One region of the Bradyrhizobium symbiodeficiens genome, then DNA from elsewhere that is predicted to be linked to it. Evidence: riboswitches for the same ligand, from Rfam matches in the RefSeq annotation. Region 1 holds a riboswitch; the other holds the start of a gene.
The links. Region 1 has a riboswitch for cobalamin ahead of CIT39_RS12815 (TonB-dependent receptor). Riboswitches for the same ligand answer to the same signal wherever they lie in the genome.

Region 1 (9,786 bases):
GCCGGCCCTCGACGATGGCGTTGGTCACGCGCGTCGTGCCGTGTACGAAGCGCCTGACCTCGCTTTTGCGCAGGCCCACCGCTTCGATCGCCTCCAGCATCGCCTGAACCGGCGCGTCGGGGCGCGACGGCACCTTTGCGATCCGCGCCTCCGATGAATCGCGCCGGATCGCGATGATATCGGTGAAGGTGCCGCCGATATCGGTGCCAACCTCCCAGTGATGTTCGGAGGAGCTCATGTGCCGGGGCAGCGACAGATGAGGCCCGAACCGCACGCCGGCCTGTTACCGTCCATTGCGAGATCCATTGCCGAACCGAGACCGCTCATCATGCATTCCTTGTCTTGCCACTGTCCGCGAGTGTGCGACAGAGCGGTCAGGTCGGGATAGGGCCAGCTTTGCCGCAAACCACCAGGCCGGTGCTGCGGCCAGCGAATTCGGCTGCACGTTTTGGTGCAGCTCTGCCCGCGCAGAGAGCATGCAGACGCGGACTGCTGAACGACGGCAGAGTGCATCGCACCACGGATTTTTCCGCGCAAACCGCCACGGCCGTTGCACTGCGATCCCAGCGACTAAAATCGTCTGTCTAATTTGCAGGCGATCGAACGGCGTTGCGCAGGGTTCGGATGCCCATGAGCTATGCACGGCGGGCGGCTCAGCCTTTCTTTATTGTACGGTCAGTAAGCGAGGATATCGTCCGGTCCGATCGATGGGCGAAAGCGCAGCCATCCGTTGGGACGAACTGGTTAGAAACCATCGAGATTAGGGCGACCTGCGTTGAAAGTCGCGATCACGGGCCAGATATTGCCTGGACCAGCCAGTCCTCTGCGGATCCCCCATCGCCTGCCATGCCCTTCTTCAGGATCAACGATGACCAGATGAACCCCGATGATCTCGGGGATTTCGATCCCGAGACCGTGCCGCGCGCCGTCGCCGCTTTCGGGGGTCACATGGTCACCAAGGGCATGGAGCTGGCCATGCACGCGCATCGCAAGGACGAGCTCGTCCTGACCATGCGCGGCCTCGTCAGGCTGGAGGCTGGACACGGCGTCTGGATCGTCCCGCCGCGTTGTGCGGTGTGGATTCCCGGTCATGTTCCGCACAGCGTCAGCGTCGCCGGCGACGTCGAGATGCACTGCCTGTTCGTCGAACCGGATGCGGTGCCCGCGTTGCCGCAGCAATGCTGCACACTGACGATCTCGCCCTTGCTCGAGCGTTTGCTGGTGCATGCCACCCATATGCCGGTCATGTACGATCTCGACGGCGCCGACGGCAGGATCGCCGCGGTACTGATCGACCAGCTGTCTCTTGCGCCCGCCGAAGAGCTGCGCTTTCCCATGCCGGCCGACGCCAGGCTGCGCCGGATCGCGAGCGCGATGATGACCGATCCTTCCGATCGCGCGACGATCGAGGACTGGAGCCGGCGCATGGCCGTTGCTCCGCGCACCCTCACCCGCATCCTCCGACGCGAGACCGGCATGAGCTTCGGCCGCTGGCGCCAACAGCTCCATATCTTGATCGCGCTTCAACGTCTCGACCAGGGCGCATCGGTCCAAGCCGTTGCGCTGGATCTCGGCTATGAGAGGGCCAGCGCCTTCGTCACCATGTTCCGCAAGGCGCTGGGCAAGCCGCCGGCGCGATATCTGGCCGAACGCCGCGTCGGCGCACACTGACCGGAATTCGCAATCGATTGTCCCGTTCGCGGAATGCGGTCTGAGGGACCATCTCGTATCCAGGCTCCGAAGCGCCCGGCGGGCGCATTGCAAGGAGCCGACCGACATGGATTCACTCAGCAAGGGCGTCGTCGCCGAATTCCTCCATCGTCTTCACCAGGAAGCGGAGGTCGCCGACGGCCCCCTGATGCAAGCCTTCGCGAACGAAGCGAACAGCCGTGACGAGATCATCAGCAAGGCCATCGCGGCCGAGAGCCGCGATCTGAACGAAGTCTATCGCGGATTTGCGGACAATTTCCTGAGCGTCTCTCCGCAGTTCGGACGCTTCCTCTACATGTGCGTCCGTGCCCGCAAGGCAAGGCGCATCGTCGAGTTCGGCTCCTCAATGGGAATTTCCGCGATCTACATGGCGGCGGGCCTGCGCGACATCGGTGGCGGGCGCCTGATCGGGACCGATCTCGAACCCGGCAAGATCGAGCGGGCACGGGCGAACGTTGCCGCCGCGGGGCTCGCCGACCTCGTCGAGTTCAGGCACGGCGATGCGCGCGAAACGCTCAGCTCCGGCCTAGGCGGCGAGATCGACATGGTCATGCTCGACGGAGCATTTACTCTCTATCTTCCAATTCTCAAGCTGCTGGAACCACATCTGAAGCCGGGCGCCGTCATCGTCGGCGAGAACGCGCTCGAGGAAGCCTCGGGCTATATCGACTACGTGCGCGATCCCGAGAACGGCTACCTCTCCCTGTCTCTACCGTTCGATCCGGGACGTGGCAACGAATTCACGATCAGGACCAGATGATCGGCGCGATGGTGAAACTGCGATGGAGCCAAACTTGAACGAGCCAGCTCACGAGCCACAGACGTCCGAGCCATCGCGGGCACCGCAGGGACGGCTGACGCGGATGTTGCTGCGATGGCTGATGCGTCCTGCGCGCGTTGCCGGCATCGAGACGCTCTCGTCCCGCTTCCGGCTTGTCGAGCTCGAAGGCGAAGCGCTCGGGAACGTCGCCTGGACGGCCGGCGAGAAGATCCAGGTCGCGATGGGCTCGGGCCTTAGCGCGCGCACCTATACGCCGATGTCGTGGGACGCCGGCAACGGCAGAATGCGGCTGCTCGCCTTTGCCCATGGCGATGGCCCCGGCAGCCGCTGGGCCAGCGGTCTGCGCGAAGGTGACACCTGCCAGTTCTTTGGTCCTCGCCGTTCACTCGACCTTACCGACCTCGGAGCGCCCATCGTTCTGTTCGGCGATGAAACCTCGTTCGGCCTTGCAGCCGCGTTGCGCGACAGCCTGCGGGCCGGCGGCGCGCTCCATCTGTTCGAAGCCACTGATATCGCGGAGTCCAGACCGGTGCTGGACTCCATCGGCCTCGGCGAGGCCAGATTAATCGCACGCAGTGCGGATGGTACCCATCTTGCATCCGCGGAATCCGAGCTGCTTCGCCTTGGCGCAAACGGCGCGCAGTTCGTCCTGACCGGCAAGGCATCCTCGATCCAGCGCGTCGGCCGCGCCTTGAAGGCCGCCGGTGTCGCATCATCGCGGATCAGGGCAAAAGCCTATTGGGCACCAGGCAAGAGCGGCCTGGACTAGAGAGGAGCCGATGTAACGGCCGGCCGTCGGTCAGGACCGCAGACGCCGCCAGCCAATCGCGATCCCGGTGACGGAGAACACCAGCCCCAACGCACATAGCCCGACGATCAGGACATCGCGCAGACGCGGATGCGCCACCAGAAACGGAAAATCCAGCGTGTGGAGCGCGCGATAGACCCAGCGGTAGGTCCGCCGCGAGGCATCCAGCCTTTGCAGCACGCTGCCATCGGCGCCGTCGATATCGAACCAGATGTCGCCGCAGCGCGAGCGGTACACCGGCGCGCCCGGAATAGCCGATTGCGCGGCGTAATCGTCGTTGCCCGCAAGAACGGACGGCACGCCACAGCCGGCAGCGAGGCGCGCCACCAGACTCTGGATCTCACGCCTATCCAGAAATCCCGCTGGTCCGTCGCGGGGCGCGTCCCCTGCCTTGATCAAGACTTGACGGTCAAGGCTCACCCGATCGCGCCGGTAGACAGTGCCGTTGATGGCAAACCATTCGATCTCCCGAGCCGAGGGTGATATCGGCTGCCGATCAGGCAAGGAGGCAGCCGTCCAATCGGGCAATGCGTTCATCACGCCTGACTCGGCGGCGGTCAATTGCCCCCGCGAGAACAGCCGGCCGTGATCCATCGAGAGCCAGCCGCTGACACTCCATGTCAGCACGAACATTGCTGCCGCAAGGCCAATGACGTGATGCAACGCGTGCCAGCCACGATAGGGCGAGGATATCCGGCGCCCGCGCAGCTTCACCCGCGCGATCCCGAGCACCGCACCAAGCATCGCCGCGATCAAGGCCAGCAATGACAGCGTCCAGACGACGCGATCCCACAGGGACCAGTTGCTTCTCAGGACCGTCGGATAAATCCAGTGCAGCACACTGCCGGCCCAATTCCAGCCCCGTTCGCGCCGCCCTGTGTCCAGGACGATCTCGCCGGTGGACGAGGAGACATAGACTTCCCTCCCCGCAGCATCGCCGAGAGCCACCCGAAACAGCGGCCGGTGGCGATCGAAGCCGTTCGGCACGCTCCACTGATCATAGTCCGAATGCGCAACGACCGCAGCCCGCGCGGCATCGAGCCCGCGATTGCGCGCGTGCTCCCTCGCGATGGCAAGCGCGGTATCGGCAATTGCAACCGACGCATCCCCTCCGTCGGAGGCGCGCACCGCGCGCACGCGCGAGGGTCCCGAGACGATGTAGACCGCGGCATCGCTCCGCTGGATCAACCGGACGCGCACGACGCCGGCGACCTCGCTCGCAGCGACCGCCTCCGCAACCGGGATCCTCGCCGCTCCGCGATCCACCGGAGCAAGACCGGCAAACCGTTCCGCTTCCGTCAGCGACGGAAACGGAACGAAGTGCATCACGATCCCCGTCGCGAACCACATCGCGAACAGCAGGCAGAACGCGATCCCGAGCCAGCGATGCACCAGGACGATCGCGCTCATCATGTGATCAGCGCCCTACCATTTGAACGCAGCCGAGAGCTCATAGGTGCGCGGCGCTCCCAGGAGGATCTGGTCGGGATAGAACGGATCGCCCCAGATCGCGTAGCGCTTGTCGGTGATGTTGCGGACACGGAAGGTCAGGCGGGCCCGGTCGACCGCGTTGAACACCGTCTTGGGGATGTCGACGAAGGCGTAGACGTCGGCCACCGTGTACGCCTTCATCGTCACGACATTGGCATCGGTGTTGTAGCGGTCGCCAACATGGCGGCCGGTGATGCCGAGCTCCACCGGCCAGGGCGTGAAGAATCGCCAGGACGCGCCGGCATTGGCCACAATGCGCGGCACGTTGGGCGGCGTATTGCCGGAGAACGAGCCGCCGGCGAAATCGTAATCGGCATAGCGCGCATCGACATAGGCGATGTTGCCCCACAGACGCAGCGGATCGATCGGACGGACCGAAGCGGCAAGCTCGACGCCCTTCGATTCCTGTCGCCCGGCGATATTGAGCGCCATGCCGCCGGCCGCGGCATAGACGTTCTTGCGCACGATGTCGTAGGCCGAGAACGACCACTCCGCCCTGTTGTCCCAGAACAGGTGCTTGACGCCGGTCTCGTAGGTGCGCGCGGTGGTCAGATCCAGATTCTGCGTCGGCAAGAGCAGAAAGATGTTGTTGGCCGAGATATCCGCGCCGGTAGCGTATTGGCTGAAGAAGGTCAGGCCGGGCACCGCCTCCCAAGTGTAGCCGATCCGGCCCGTCACAGGCGCCCAATCCTTCGTGTACGGGAAGTCCGGTTTCACGAGACCGCTCTTGTCGGTTGAGTTGCGATCGAGACCGATGTGCTCGACGCGCAGGCCGCCGACCAGCGCGAAGGTCCGCGTCAGCTTCAGCCGGTCCTCGAACGAAAGCGCCTCATTGTCGATGCGCGCGGTCTGCTGCTGCGTCGTCAGCAGGCCGTAAAAGCCACGGTTGGGATCGACCAGCGAAACGGAGTCGCCGGGAAAGTTTGCAGCGCCCGGCCTGACGAAATCGAGATAGCTCGACGACAGCGTCGTGACCAGGCGATTGTAGAAGCCTGCGATATTGGCGTCCCAGATCAAATCGGTGATGTTACCAACGAGGCGCTGGCTGTGCGCGACATAGAAGCGCTCGCGATCGACCAGGTTCGTGGTGGAATTGAAGGCCTCGATTTCGTTGTTGAACCAGGTGCGCTCCGCGCCGTAACCATACGCCTGACTTTTCAGCGTCAGGTCCGGCGCCAGCTTCAGCTCGAATCCGCCGCGCAGCCACACCTCCTGCGCGACGTTACGGTTGTCGAGGACGTTGTAATTGGTGTTGAGGGTGCGGTCGTCGATGGTCACCGCGCCGAGGTTGGTTTTGTTGTAGTTCGAGACGTAATTGCCCGAAACGATCCCACTCGTCGCATGCGAACCGCTATAGGCGATCGGCACAAGCGGCGCGCCCCAATAGGCCTTGGAGCGGTCTTCGCGATACTCGATCGCGCCCCACACCTTGAGACTGTCGGAGATGCGATAGTTGAGCTGGCCGGAGACGTCGAGCATCTTGGTATTGGTATCGTCGACAAAGCCGTTGAGCGAGGAACGGCTGATATCGAAGCGGTAATCGAGGCCTTGAACGTTGGTGCTGCCGCCCGAGCCGTAATGCGCGCGGAACGAATTCAGCGAATCCCAGGAGAAATCAGCTTCGTTCCGGATCGGTCCCGTATGCGGCTGCCTGGTGACGAAATTGATCGCGCCGCCGGCGGCGCCCTCGCCCGAGATCAGCGATGCCGGGCCTTTCAGGAATTCCACCGCCTCCAGATTGGCGGTGTCGGTGATCCGCGAGGTCATGTTCTGCGGACCGATCTTGATGCCGTTGTAGAGCGTATTGATCTGGCTGTTGGTGAAGCCGCGCATGGAGAACGCCGCGGGTTCGGCCGGATTGTCGCCGGAAGTGACGCCGACCGCACCCTGCGCCACATCCGATACGGTGCGATAACCCTGCTCGCGCATGATCTCGGCCGAGATCACCTCGACGGTCGCGGGTATCTCGCGCACCGTCAGGCCAAGCCGCGAGGCGCTTTCGGCCACGGCGTTGCTGTTGAGCGGCGTCGGGGGCGCCTCAGTCGGCACGACGGGCTTCGGCATCGCTGCTGCGGTTGCCGGCCTGCGCGCAGCCGCGCGGCGCGGGCTCTGCGCGTCCCGACCGGCCGGCCTGGCCTGCTTGCGGGATTGGGCCGGCGACACTTCGACCGGCGGCAGGGGCTCACGGGCTTGCTGCCCCAGCGCGGCGGGCAGATCGAGAGCGGCAAGAGATGTGAGCGCGGCGGACGCGAGCAGAAAGCGACGCGGTCGTACGATACGGATGGAAGACACGGTTTTGGGACCTCGGTATGACGTCAGTGGCACGTCACAGCGAACGAGGTCTCACCTTCTGGCTCTTCAGCCGTCCGATGAAGCCGAATGTCTGTACTCCCCGACCGACATCTTCGCGTGTGACCACGGCTGACGGCAGGTCTCCTGGCTCGCGGGTCGTGACCACTTCGTCGCCTTCCCGGGACCGAGCACCCCAGTGGCTTCTGACGAAGGATTCACCGCTTACAGTTGCGGGGGCAGCCACGGCGTTGGGGACAATATCCCCGCACCGTATTCCCTTTTCATCCCCTCTCGGGGAAACCGTCGCGAGCATCTAGGATTACCATCACAACAGAGTCAATGTGCCAGTTGCGGCGTTATTGCCACAACGACCAACTTCCTTGGAGATGAGCATGGAAGGCGAGACCTTCCTCTGGCTGATAAGGCACGCGCCGGTCGAGGGCGTCACAGGCACCATCCACGCTGCCGACGCGCCGGCAGATCTCGGCGATCGCGCCCAATTGGATGCCGTGCGACGGCGTCTGCCGCCGGATGCCGCGAGCTATGCCAGCCCCTCACGGCGCACGGTCGAGACGGCGCGCGCGCTGGGGCTCGAACCGGAGTTGATCAGCGAATTCCGCGAGCAGGATTTCGGCGACTGGACCGGCCATCGACACGACGAACTCAGTGCCACCGGCGACGATGCCTATGCGCAGTTCTGGAATGATCCGGCGAACGCACGGCCGCCGGGCGGCGAGAGTTTTGCGGACCAGGTCGCGCGTGTCCGGTCGGGTCTGTCGCGGATCGGCGCCGGATCGGCCACGCTCGTCGTGCATTCCGGCACCATCCGCGCCGCGCTCTGCATCGCGTTGGATCTGACACCGCAGGCTGCCCTGCGCTTCGTGATCGATCCGCTATCGCTGACCCGGATCGATCGCCTTGCGAGCGGCTGGCGCGTCGTCTCCGCCAATCAGCGGATCAGCTAGGCCTGTCAGGCACATTGGCCTGCGCAAAGGTCGCCATGTCGTTGTGGAGCGCGCAGGCGAGCCGAACCAGCGGCAGCGCAATGGCCGCGCCCGATCCCTCTCCGAGCCGGAGATCGAGGCTGATCAACGGCTGCACGTTCAGCGCGCGCAACACCAGCCGGTGTCCCTGCTCCGCAGATTGATGCGACGGCAGCAGAAACGGCTGGCACGATGGGTTGAGTCGCGCCGCTGCGAGCGCCGCCACCGATACGATGAAGCCGTCGATCAAGACCGGGATGCGGCGCTGCGCGGCCGCGATGATCGCACCTGATATCGCTGCGATCTCCAGGCCGCCGACGGCGCACAGAATTTTTTCGGCCGAGGCGCTCGCAACGCCGTGGCGGGCTATCGCCGCATCGATCACCCGCGCCTTGTGCGCGCGGCCGGCCGCATCGACCCCGGTCCCGCTGCCCGCGATCTCCTCGGCGCTCACGCCAAGCAGGCTTGCGGCGATCGCAGCCGAGGTCGTCGTGTTGCCGATCCCCATCTCGCCGAAGATCAGGAGATCAGGTTGATGGGCTGCCGCACGTGCGACCGCGCGCTGGCCGGCCTCGAGCGCAAACGCCAGCTCGGCGGGTGCGAGCGCGGCCTCGACGCTGAAATCGCGCGTGCCGTGGCGCGGCTTGTCGGTGACGATTCCCGCCATCTCGTCCTGCGCCAGCGTGCCGGCGTCGACCACTTCCAGGCTCGAGCCGAGCTCGCGCGCCAGCACGGAGATCGCGGCACCGCCGGAGGCAAAATTCGCCATCATCGCGATGGTCACTCCTTGCGGATACGCCGATACGCCCTGCGCGACGATGCCATGGTCGCCGGCGAAGATGATGATCGGCACAAGCGCCGCACGCGGCCGCTCGGTCGCCTGCAAACCGGCGAGCTCGATCGCGAGCTGCTCCAGCCGGCCGAGCGCACCGGTCGGCTTTGTCAGTTGCGCCTGCCGCGCAATCGCCGTCTCGCGATGCGCGGCGGAGATTTCGGGGCAGTTCTTGGTAACCCATTCCGGGAGCATGCTGCCTCGCTCAACGCGCGCGCTTGAGAATGTAACTGTCCATGATCCAGCCATGCCGCTCGCGCGCCTCCTGGCGCGCCGCGACGATGCGCGGGCCAACCTCGGCGAGCGCCCCGGACATGACGATCTGGTCGGGCATGCCGAGATATGCGCCCCACCAGATCTGCAAGCCTTCCGGGTCAAGCACTTGAAACGCCGTGCCGCCGTCGAGCATCACTACCACGGTATCGACACCTTGCGGCCAGCCGCCTTCGCGCAAGCGCCGTCCCGTCGTGACCAGAAAGGGCTCGCCGATATCGTTGAGCGGGAGCGCATGCGCCGCGCACAGCGCCTGGATCGAGGTGATGCCGGGCACGACCTCGATGTCAGGCAAGGGATCGAGCCGCCGCGCAATGCGCAATGAAGAATCATAGAGCGACGGATCGCCCCAGATCAGCAGCGCAACCTTGCCCTCGCCTGCGAGATGCTTTGCGATCGTCTGCGACCAGGTCGCGGCAACCGCATCGTGCCAATCGTCCACGCCCTTGCGGTAATCGGCTTCAGCAGCGTCGCGCACGGGAAGATCGAATTCAGCGATGGCTGTCTTGTCGCTGGTGAGCACGTCCGCGCAAATCGTCCGCCTGAGATCGGCGAGATCCGACTTCGCCGTTCCCTTGCGCGGGATCAGGACGAGATCGGCGGCGTTGATCGCTTG
Region 2 (9,786 bases), 1.2 Mb from region 1:
ATCATCGACGATCCCAGGACGTATTCCGACAATGCCGCGCTGGGGCGGATCGACGTTCGCATCGAAACCGCCGTCACCGAGCTGCGGCGCGATCTGGACGAGGGCAATGCGAAGCTGCTCAAGCAGATTGAGGCCAGGGACATGGCCGAGGCCCGGGCCACGCTGGAACACCTCGATACGCAGCGCAATGCGTTCGACCAGAGGGTCGATGCGATCCGCGCCGAAATGCTGACCCAGGTCTTCTTCTCGACGTCGCAGGTGATCAGCCGCCAGCATCAGGCCATCGTCATTTCGGGCGTCGTCACGTTGCTCGCGGCGATCGTCGGCTTCGCCTTCGCGCTTCTGGTGTCCAGCGGCATCACGCGGCCGGTGCGGCTGCTGCTCGCCGGAGCCCGCGAGGTCGAGGCGGGCCGCTTCGACAAGTCGATCACCGTCTCCACGCAGGACGAGATCGGCGAGCTTGCCGCGGCGTTCAACCGCATGACCGAGCAGCTCAGGCACAATGAGCGCATCCGCGAGACCTTCGGCCGCTACATCGATCCCAAGGTGGTGCAGGGCCTGATCGACCGGCCCGAGGTCGCCATCGACGGCGAGCGCCGCGTCATGACCATCATGTTCTGCGACATGAGCGGCTTCACCGCGATGAGCGAGGGCATGACCCCGCGCGGCCTCGTCAAGGTGATGAACCACTATCTCACGGTGATGTCCGCACCCGTCAGGAGCAATCGCGGCATCATCGACAAATATATCGGCGACGCGATCATGTCCTATTGGGGCCCGCCCTTCGTCGAGGAGGACGAGCAGGCTCTGCTTGCCGCCGTTGCGGCAATCGAGATGGCCGACCAGGTCCCCGCGCTGCAGCGTCAGCTGCCCGACCTGCTCGGCATTCGCGCGATGCCCGCGCCGTGCGATTTGCGGATCGGCATCGCCACCGGCGAGGTCCTGACCGGCAGCATCGGCTCCGAGCTGATGATGAGCTTCACCGTGATGGGCGATGCCGTGAACCTGGCGTCGCGGCTGGAGGCCGTCAACAAGGTCTACGGCACCCGCATCCTGATCTCGCAGGCCACGGCCGAGGCGATCGGATCGCGGCTCGAGCTGCGCGAGATCGATCGTCTGGCGGTCGCCGGCCAGAGCGCTCCGCAGGCGATCTACGAGGTGATGGCGCGGGCGGGCGCGCTCACCGGCGCACGGGACGGCCTGCGCGCGCACTATGCCGAAGGGCTCGCCGCCTATCGTGCCCGGCGTTTCGACGAGGCGCGCGCCGCCTTCAGTGCCGCGCTCGAAGCCGTGCCCGGCGACGGCCCCTCGCGCATTATGCTCGGCCGCATCGCGCAGTTCGAGGCGAGCCCGCCCGACGAAGGATGGGACGGCGCCTGGCGGCTGGACAGCAAATAGGCTGTCGCACCGGAAAAATTCATTCTGCTCGATAACGATGTTCGCCGTGACCTATTTCCCGGGCCTAGGTTGGGTGTCCTTGAGGCGTTTGATGGGGACACGCCGATGACACATCTTGAGGACAGGCTGGAACGGTTCGAGACGCTCACCGCCGAATGTGAGCTGATCGCCAAGCTCGCCACCGACAGCACCAAGCGCGAGTTCTATCTGAAGCTTTCGGAGCAATACCGTCAGCTGGCGGTGGACATGCGGCAGGCGATCGCGGCCAAGGCCGCTGCGGCCTGACGCCGGCTGCAATCCGTTCTTAAGGTTTGGCGCGCATCCTGCGTGTGAGCGTCGCGTTTCTCGATTGCTCGCAGTGGGAATGCCGGGGCTTCGTTGCAATGCAGCGCACCCCGTGAACGTCATCGCCATCCTGACAGGCCAATCCCATGCGCCTCGTTGCCGTGATCATCATTGCGCTCATGACGGCGGCCTGCGACCGGGAGCAGGACATCACCGGCTCGACGTCGATCTGTCCGCTGCGGAATACCAGCTATAATCCCCGCGACTTGAACCAGTGCGTCAGTGCCTGCAAATCGTGCGATCGCGGCACCACGGTCACCTGTACCACCTCCTGCACCCTCAAGGGCGCGCGCTGAGCTGCCGTTCTCGTGGCACTCCCGGCGGCGGTGCTCGGGCACCGGAACGATTCACATGGGCCAATCATTGAGGGGGCAGGCAGGACGCGGAGTCCGACGGAAATGGGTATGCTCGATCCCGGTCGATTTCTGGTGTCGTGCTCGTATTGCAATGCATGGCCGATGGCGGCCAATGTGAAGCGGTCGAGCTGGATGGCCACCCCGCACGAGGTCCGCTTCGTCTGTACGCGCTGCCACCGCGAGGAGACCGCGATTGTCTCGGCCTCCGGCGAATTGACCCCCATCAAGCGCGTCGATGTGCCGCCCCGCGACGTCGCTGTCGCGTGGGCCCAGGCCCAGCGTTCCCGAGGGCGAGCCTGACCGGCGGCTGGTTCGACTTTCCGGATGGAACCCGACCGGCCCCTCGAACGTTTTGTGCCGGGATATCAACGTGAGGGGCCGGACGAATGATCGGCGAGCATTTCGACACCCGGACGCGGATCAACATGAAGTTGGCGCTTGATCGGATCTGCCGCGATCGTCCGGCGGGCGAGGATCACGGTTTCCGCCGGTCGGTTGCGGAGAGCATCGTCCGCTGCGCGCTCGCGGGACGGACCGGGATCGGCCAGCTGGTCGATGCCGGTGAACGGGCGGTGATCAAGACCGGTTCGCCAAGGCAATCGGCCCAGTGACAATTGCGTGCGCGCGTCGCGTGCGTCGGAGCCCCAAGTGAACAGTGCTGTCGAGCCAACAACGGCGAGGGCTCCCGCAGATTTCCTCTCAGGCGGTGGAGAAATGGGTGCACGCATGCGCGCCCACGACTGGACCAGCACGCCGCTGGGAGAGCCGCAAAGCTGGCCGCGCAGCCTCAAGACGGCCGTGCGCATCATGCTGACCTCGCGCCAGCCGATCTGGATCGGCTGGGGACGGGAGCTGATCTATCTCTACAACGACGCCTACAAGTCGATCATCGGCGGCAAGCATCCCTGGGCGCTGGGCCGGCCGACTGCGGAAATCTGGCGCGAGATCTGGACCGACATCGGCCCGATGCTCGCGACCGCGATGGGAGGCGACGAGGGCACCTACGTCGAAGAGCAACTTCTGATCATGGAGCGGAGCGGCTATCCGGAGGAGACCTATTACACCTTCTCCTACAGTCCGATTCCCGATGACGACGGTCTGGTCGGTGGCATCATCTGCGCCAATACCGACGACACGCGCCGTGTCATCGGCGACCGGCAGCTTGCGCTGCTGCGCGAGCTTGCGGCGACGACCGCCGAAACGCGCAGCCTTCAGGAGGCTTGCCGCCGATCGAGCCTGGCGCTCGCGACGGACTCGCGCGACGTGCCGTTCGCGCTGATCTATCTGGTCGAGCCCGAGGGGCGCGAGATCGCGTTGGTGGGCAGGTGCGGTATCGATGCCGACCATCCCGCGGCGCTGGCGCAGCTCCCGTTGGAGGGGCCGGCGCTCTGGCCGCTTGCCGAGGTCATTCGCGAACAGAAGCCGCAGGTGGTCTCCCATCTCGCCGCGCGCTTCGGGGCCGAATGTCCGCGCGGCGCATGGGACGTGCCGCCGCGGCAGGCGGCTGTGATCCCCATCCCGGCCCGCGGCGAGACGGCCCGCAAAGGGGTGCTGGTCGCCGGCCTCAATCCATTTCGGCTGTTCGACGACGACTATCGCAATTTTCTCGAACTTGCGGCCGGCGAGATCGGCGCCAGCCTGGCCAATGCGCAGGCCTACGAGGAGGAGCGTCGACGTGCCGAGGCGCTGGCTGAGATCGACCGCGCCAAGACGACGTTCTTCTCCAACATCAGCCACGAGTTCCGCACCCCGCTGACGCTGATGCTGGGACCGATCGAGGACGCGCTCAACGATACCTCGCTGACGTCGCTGCCTGAGGTGCAGCGCGAGCGGCTCGACGTTGCGCATCGCAATTCGCTCCGCCTGCTGCGGCTGGTGAACAGCCTGCTCGACTTCTCCCGCATCGAGGCGGGGCGGGTGCGGGCGAGCTTCGTCCCGACCGATCTTGCCGCGTTCACCGCCGAACTCGCCTCGAACTTCCGTTCGGCGACCGATCGGGCCGGCTTGCGCCTGATCATCGCCTGTCCGGCGCTGCCGCACGACGTCCATGTCGATCGCGAGATGTGGGAGAAGATCGTCCTCAACCTGATGTCCAACGCGTTCAAGTTCACCTTCGAGGGCGAGATCGCGGTCGAGATGGGCACCAGCGCCGACGGCAAGTCCGCCGAATTGCGCGTGCGTGACACCGGCACGGGGATTCCCCCGGACGAACTGCCGCATCTGTTCGAGCGCTTTCATCGCATCGAGGGAGCGAAGGGACGCACGTTCGAGGGCAGCGGTATCGGGCTCGCGCTGGTGCACGAGCTGATCAAGCAGCACGGCGGCGCCATCACGGTGGCGAGCGAATTCGGCCGCGGCAGCGTTTTCACTGTTACGATCCCGTTCGGATCGGCTCATCTGCCGGCAGAACGTGTTGCCGACCGCCTTGCGACGACGCTGACGACCGGAAGCGGAGTCGAAGCCTATGTCCAGGAGGCGCTGCGCTGGCTGCCGCAGGATGAGGGCGCCATGGATCTGCGCGGTGATCTCACGCTGGAGAGCACGAGCGAGACGCCGGACGCCTCCACACGTGGCAGCGGCGAGCGCATCATCCTCGCGGACGACAACACCGACCTGCGCAACTATGTCAAGCGTCTGCTCGAAGCCCAAGGCTACAGGGTGGAGGCCTTCGCCGACGGGCAGGGCGCGCTGGACGCCGCGAGGCACCATCGGCCCGACCTTATCCTGTCCGACGTCATGATGCCGCGCCTCGACGGCATCGGGCTGCTTGGCGCATTGCGCCGCGACGACAATCTGCGTGGATCGCCCGTCATCCTGTTGTCGGCGCGCGCCGGCGAAGAGGCCCGCGTCGAGGGGCTGGAGGCCGGCGCCGATGACTACGTCAACAAACCGTTCTCGGCGCGCGAATTGTTGGCGCGGGTGCGCGCCAATCTGCAGCTGGCGCGCATTCGCAGGGATGCCGAGGAGATCCAGCGCCGCCAGGCCGCGCGACTGGAGGCTGTCGTCAGCACCGTGCCGACCGCGGTCTGGTTCACCCACGACCGCGAGGCGAAGCGGGTTTTCGGCAATGCCTATGGAGCGCGGCTATTGCGGGTCCGGCCCGATACCAACATGTCGCTGTCGGCGCCCGAGGGCGAACGTCCGGCCTGCCGCGTCCTTCGCAATCGCGTCCAGGTCGAGACGTCCGAACTGCCGCTGCAGCGCGCGGCCCGCGGCGAGGAAGTCGCAGGCGAGGAACTCGAGCTCTGCTTCGAAGACGGCTCCTCGGTCACCGCGATCTTCCAGGCGTCTCCGATCGTCGACGCCGCCGGTGTGTTCCAGGGCGCGGTCTGCGCGGCCATCGACATCACCGAGCGCAAGCGGCAGGAGCGCCATCGCGAACTGCTGGTCAACGAGCTCAATCACCGCGTCAAGAACACGCTGACGACAGTGCAGTCGTTCGCGCTCCAGACCTTGCGCAACGCATCCAGCCTGGCGGAGGGGCGCAAGGCGTTCGATGCGCGATTGATCGCCTTGTCGAAGGCACACGATGTGCTCGTCAGGGAAAATTGGGAGTCCGCGGAACTGAGAGAGGTCGTGACCGAGGCTCTCGCCGCGCATGCCGAGCCGGAGAGTGCGAGGCTCAATTTCAGCGGGCCCGATCTGCGCATGCGGCCTTCGGCTGCACTGGCCATCTCGATGGCGTTGCACGAGCTCGCGACCAACGCCGTCAAGCATGGCGCCCTGTCGAACGGTTCGGGAACCGTCGACCTCGCCTGGAAGGTCGACGATCGCTTCGAGCTGTGCTGGACCGAGCTGGGCGGTCCCGCCGTGGCCCCGCCGTCGCGGCGCGGGTTCGGCACCCGCCTGATTCAGCAGGGGCTGCCCCACGAATTCGGCGGCGCCGATGTCGATCTGCGCTTCGCGCCTGAAGGCGTCGTTTGCGTCATTCGCGCGCCGCTGCATGAAATCCGCGCCAGCCTGGGCGGATTCGATATCGCAACGATGGCTGTCGGGAGGCCCTCATGAAACCTGAAACCGATCTGGCTGGCCAGCGGGTCTTCGTCGTCGAAGACGAGTCGCTGGTGATGATGCTGCTCGAGGATTCCCTTGTCGATGCCGGTTGCGAGATCGCGGGCATGGCCTCGCGCGTCGATGACGCGCTCGAGAAGGCGGCTGCGCTCTCGTATGACGTTGCCGTCCTCGACGTCAATCTCAACGGGCGGCAGACTTTCGAGGTCGCGCGCTGTATCGCAGAACGCGGCATACCTTACGTGTTCGCCACCGGTTACGGTCCTGCGAGCCTGCTTGCGGACTTCCGCCACGTTCCGATCCTGCAGAAGCCGTTTCAGCAACAGGACCTGGAGACCGCGCTCCGCCAGGCTCTGGCGGCGCAGGGGGAGCGGAACGAACCCGCTCCCCCCGGCGAGCTTCCGGCCACGCAGAGCTGTTCCCTGGCGTAGCCGTCGATTGACTCGCCAAGGCGTTGGCCCCTAAATGACCGGTGACGGTTCTCCTCACGGAGATCAAAAGGGAATGTGGTGCGGGACGTCCCAACGCTAAGGATTTGTCTCAACGCCACGGCTGCCCCCGCAACTGTAAGCGGTGAATCTTTCGTCTCATGCCACTGGGAAACTCGGTCCTGGGAAGGCGACGCAAGGTAACGACCCGCGAGCCAGGAGACCTGCCGTCAGCCGTGGTCACACGCGAAGATGTCGGTCGGGGAGTACAGACATCGGCTTCACCGGAGCAATCCATGGCTCTGCCGTGAAACCTCGTTCGCTGTGACGTGCCACTGACGTCATACCGAGGTTACAATTGTGTCCCGTGTCGTCCCTGCCGCCAGGCGCCTTGCCGCCGGCCTGCTCGCATCGGTTTCCTTCCATTCGTTCGATCTGTCTCCCGCCTTTGCCCAGCGGGTCCTGGCCGAGCAGCTGCCATCGATCGAAGTGACCCAGCCCTCCGATCAGAACCGCACGCGCGCGAGGGCAACCGGTGACGGCGAGACGACGCGGCGCAAGACGATCGCGGATGTCGCGCCGGCAGGAAATGGCGTCGGCTCATCCGGCTCCGGCGGTGAAACTGCCGCCGGCAACGGCGGCATCGTCGGGGCTGCCACGACCGTCATCACGGCCGCGGATATCGCGCATTCGCCATCGCAGACGCTTGCCGAGATCATCGCGACGCAAGTTCCCGGCGCCCAGATCACGACGTTCTACGGCGGCCCGATCGCTGCCAAGACCGGCGTGGACCTGCGCGGCTTCGGCGCCTTTGCCACCGCCAACACGCTGGTGCTGGTCAATGGCAGGCGGCTGAACGACGTCGACATGGCGCAGGTGGACCTCTCCACCATCCCGCTCGATTCCATCGAGCGCATCGAGGTCACGCGCGGCAATTCCGGTGCGGTGCTCTACGGCGACAATGCGGTCGGCGGCGTGATCAACATCATCACCAAAAATGGCGTCGGCGGACCGCCCGTGAGCGCTCGCATCGAGGCCGGCTTCGGCTCGTTCAACACCCGGCTCGGCAATGTCTCGACCTCGCTCAATTCCGGTCCGTGGTCGACGTCGTTCTACGGCAATGCGGTCAGGACCGACGGCTATCGCGATAACAATCGCTATTCCCAGAAGAACGCCGTCGGCAATCTCAATTACACCACGCCCGGCCTGACCGCATTTCTCACTGTCACCGGCGACAATCAGGAGCTGCGACTGCCGGGCGGCCGCACCGTCGATCCCTCGATCGGCCTCGACGAGCTCAGGGCCAACCGGCGAGGGACCAGCACGCCGTTCAACTACGCCAATCAGCAGGGTTTCAGCGCGACTGCGGGCTTTACCAGGACCCTGGTCAACGGCGTCGATCTCATCGTCGATGGCGGCGTGCGTGACAAGAAGCAGCAGAGCGCGTTCTTCTCCAGCCCGGCACCGGTTCCTGCCTTCTTCACGTCGACCTATGTTGGCTCCCATCTGACGAATTGGTCGATCACGCCGCGGCTCAGCGTGAAGAGCCTGCTGCTCGGCATGCCGTCGCAGCTCCTGACCGGCATCGACTATTACGATGCCAGCTTTGAACAGAACCGCGGCGCCGGGCAGGGGCTCGCGGCCTGGCACAATTACGACCTCAGGCAGCAGACGGTCGCGGGTTATTTCCAGCACAATTTGGGGATAACGCCCACCACCGACGTCTCCTACGGCGCGCGGGTGCAGACCATCGGACTTGCGGCACGCGACAATTTCGATCCGGCCGCGCCGTTCAACGCCGACATCGGCGCGCTGCCGCTGACGAGCAACGAGACCCAATATGCGCTGCATCTCGGGGCCGAGCATCGCCTCAATGACGTGGTCTCGCTGTTCGGTCGCGCCGCGCGCGCCTTCCGCACCCCCGACGTCGATGAGCGTCTGTCCTCGGGGCCGTCCTTCGACCCGCTGACCTTCGCTTCAATTCCGCAAACCTTCCAGCTCAAGACCCAGACCTCGGAGGACATCGAGGGCGGGCTGCGCATCAAGGGCGGCGGGTTGCAGCTGCAGAGCAGTGTTTATCTGATGGATCTCACCAACGAGGTCCATTTCAGCCCGGTCCTGTTCTACAACACCAATCTCGATCCGACCCGGCGCTACGGTTCGGAGACCAGCCTGTCCTATCGCGTCAACGACGCCCTGCTGTTGCGCTCCGGCGTGGCCTATACCCGTGCCGTCTTCCGCGAAGGCATCTGGGCCGGCAACGATGTGCCGCTGGTGTCGCGCTACACGGCGAGTGCGGGTGTCACCTGGAACATCTGGCAGGACTATGTGGTGCTCGATGCGACCGCGCGGTTCTGGAGCGAACGGCGCATGGACAACGACCAGGCCGGCACCCAGAAGCCGATCCCCGCCAACGGCACCATCGATCTCAAGCTCGGCGGCCGATATGAACGCTACTTCTGGTCCCTGAGCGTCAACAATGTGCTGAATGCGCTCTACTACGACTACGCCATCGCGAGCACCTTCACGGATGGCCGCTTCAGCGCCTATCCGCTGCCGGGCCGCACCTATCTGCTCAAGGCCGGTGCAACGTTCTGATTTACGTCAGGCTGTTACGCGCGCCCAAATGTACTAGACCTCAAAGAGAAGGAGATCACCCGTGCCTCTCAACACCATGGCTCATGGCATCCTGCCGTCTCGCGGCGATCGCTTCCGGCTTCACCCGGTCGCGTCGCGCCTTGCGCCGATGTTCTGCTTTGCGCTGCTGACGGCCTCATGCGCGCTCGCCAGCTTCGCGTTCGCCTGTGCAACGCCGTTTGCGGCCTTCGCGGTCGTTGCCGCGGCGATGCTGCCGCAGCGCCCGGCGCTGCTCGTCGTCACGGGCGCCTGGCTCGTCAACCAGACCATCGGTTTCGGCGTGCTGCATTATCCAGTCGACTCCAGCACGATTGCCTGGGGCTTTGTTATCGGCGCGGCTGCGCTTCTCTCGACCGCGGCAGCGTCGACGGTGCTCGGCCTGCTGCCGCGGGGCCGCACGCCGCTGATGCTGGCGATCGCGCTCGTCGCCGCCTTTGCCGTCTATGAGTTCGCGCTGCTCGCCGCGACGCCGTTCCTTGGCAGCGAGGGCGCCTTCACCGCCGCCATCGTGATGCGCATCGCTCTGACCTGCGCCGTCTGGCTCGCCGGCCTCGTTGCCGTCTGCGAGATCGTGCGTCTTGTCGATCCGTCGGGGCCCAAGCGAGCGATGT

Region 2: linked by a shared signal. The riboswitch ahead of CIT39_RS18590 (TonB-dependent receptor) and the one ahead of CIT39_RS12815 (TonB-dependent receptor) in region 1 are both predicted to bind cobalamin.

What each region holds. Positions count from the first base shown of each region.
Region 1 covers NZ_CP029427.2:2,812,123-2,821,908, reverse strand. The annotation lists gene CIT39_RS12840 (hydantoinase/oxoprolinase family protein) at 1-238, opposite strand, end outside; gene CIT39_RS12835 (AraC family transcriptional regulator) at 631-1,671, shown strand; gene CIT39_RS12830 (O-methyltransferase) at 1,778-2,470, shown strand; gene CIT39_RS12825 (siderophore-interacting protein) at 2,505-3,260, shown strand; gene CIT39_RS12820 (PepSY domain-containing protein) at 3,291-4,712, opposite strand; gene CIT39_RS12815 (TonB-dependent receptor) at 4,725-7,082, opposite strand; cobalamin riboswitch at 7,200-7,402, opposite strand; gene CIT39_RS12810 (histidine phosphatase family protein) at 7,475-8,047, shown strand; gene cobT (nicotinate-nucleotide--dimethylbenzimidazole phosphoribosyltransferase) at 8,040-9,092, opposite strand; gene cobF (precorrin-6A synthase (deacetylating)) at 9,103-9,786, opposite strand, start outside.
Region 2 covers NZ_CP029427.2:4,002,980-4,012,765, reverse strand. The annotation lists gene CIT39_RS18625 (adenylate/guanylate cyclase domain-containing protein) at 1-1,398, shown strand, start outside; gene CIT39_RS18620 (hypothetical protein) at 1,504-1,683, shown strand; gene CIT39_RS18615 (hypothetical protein) at 1,830-2,039, shown strand; gene CIT39_RS18610 (hypothetical protein) at 2,148-2,399, shown strand; gene CIT39_RS18605 (hypothetical protein) at 2,486-2,710, shown strand; gene CIT39_RS18600 (ATP-binding protein) at 2,814-6,107, shown strand; gene CIT39_RS18595 (response regulator) at 6,104-6,541, shown strand; cobalamin riboswitch at 6,570-6,784, shown strand; gene CIT39_RS18590 (TonB-dependent receptor) at 6,899-9,136, shown strand; gene CIT39_RS18585 (hypothetical protein) at 9,213-9,786, shown strand, end outside.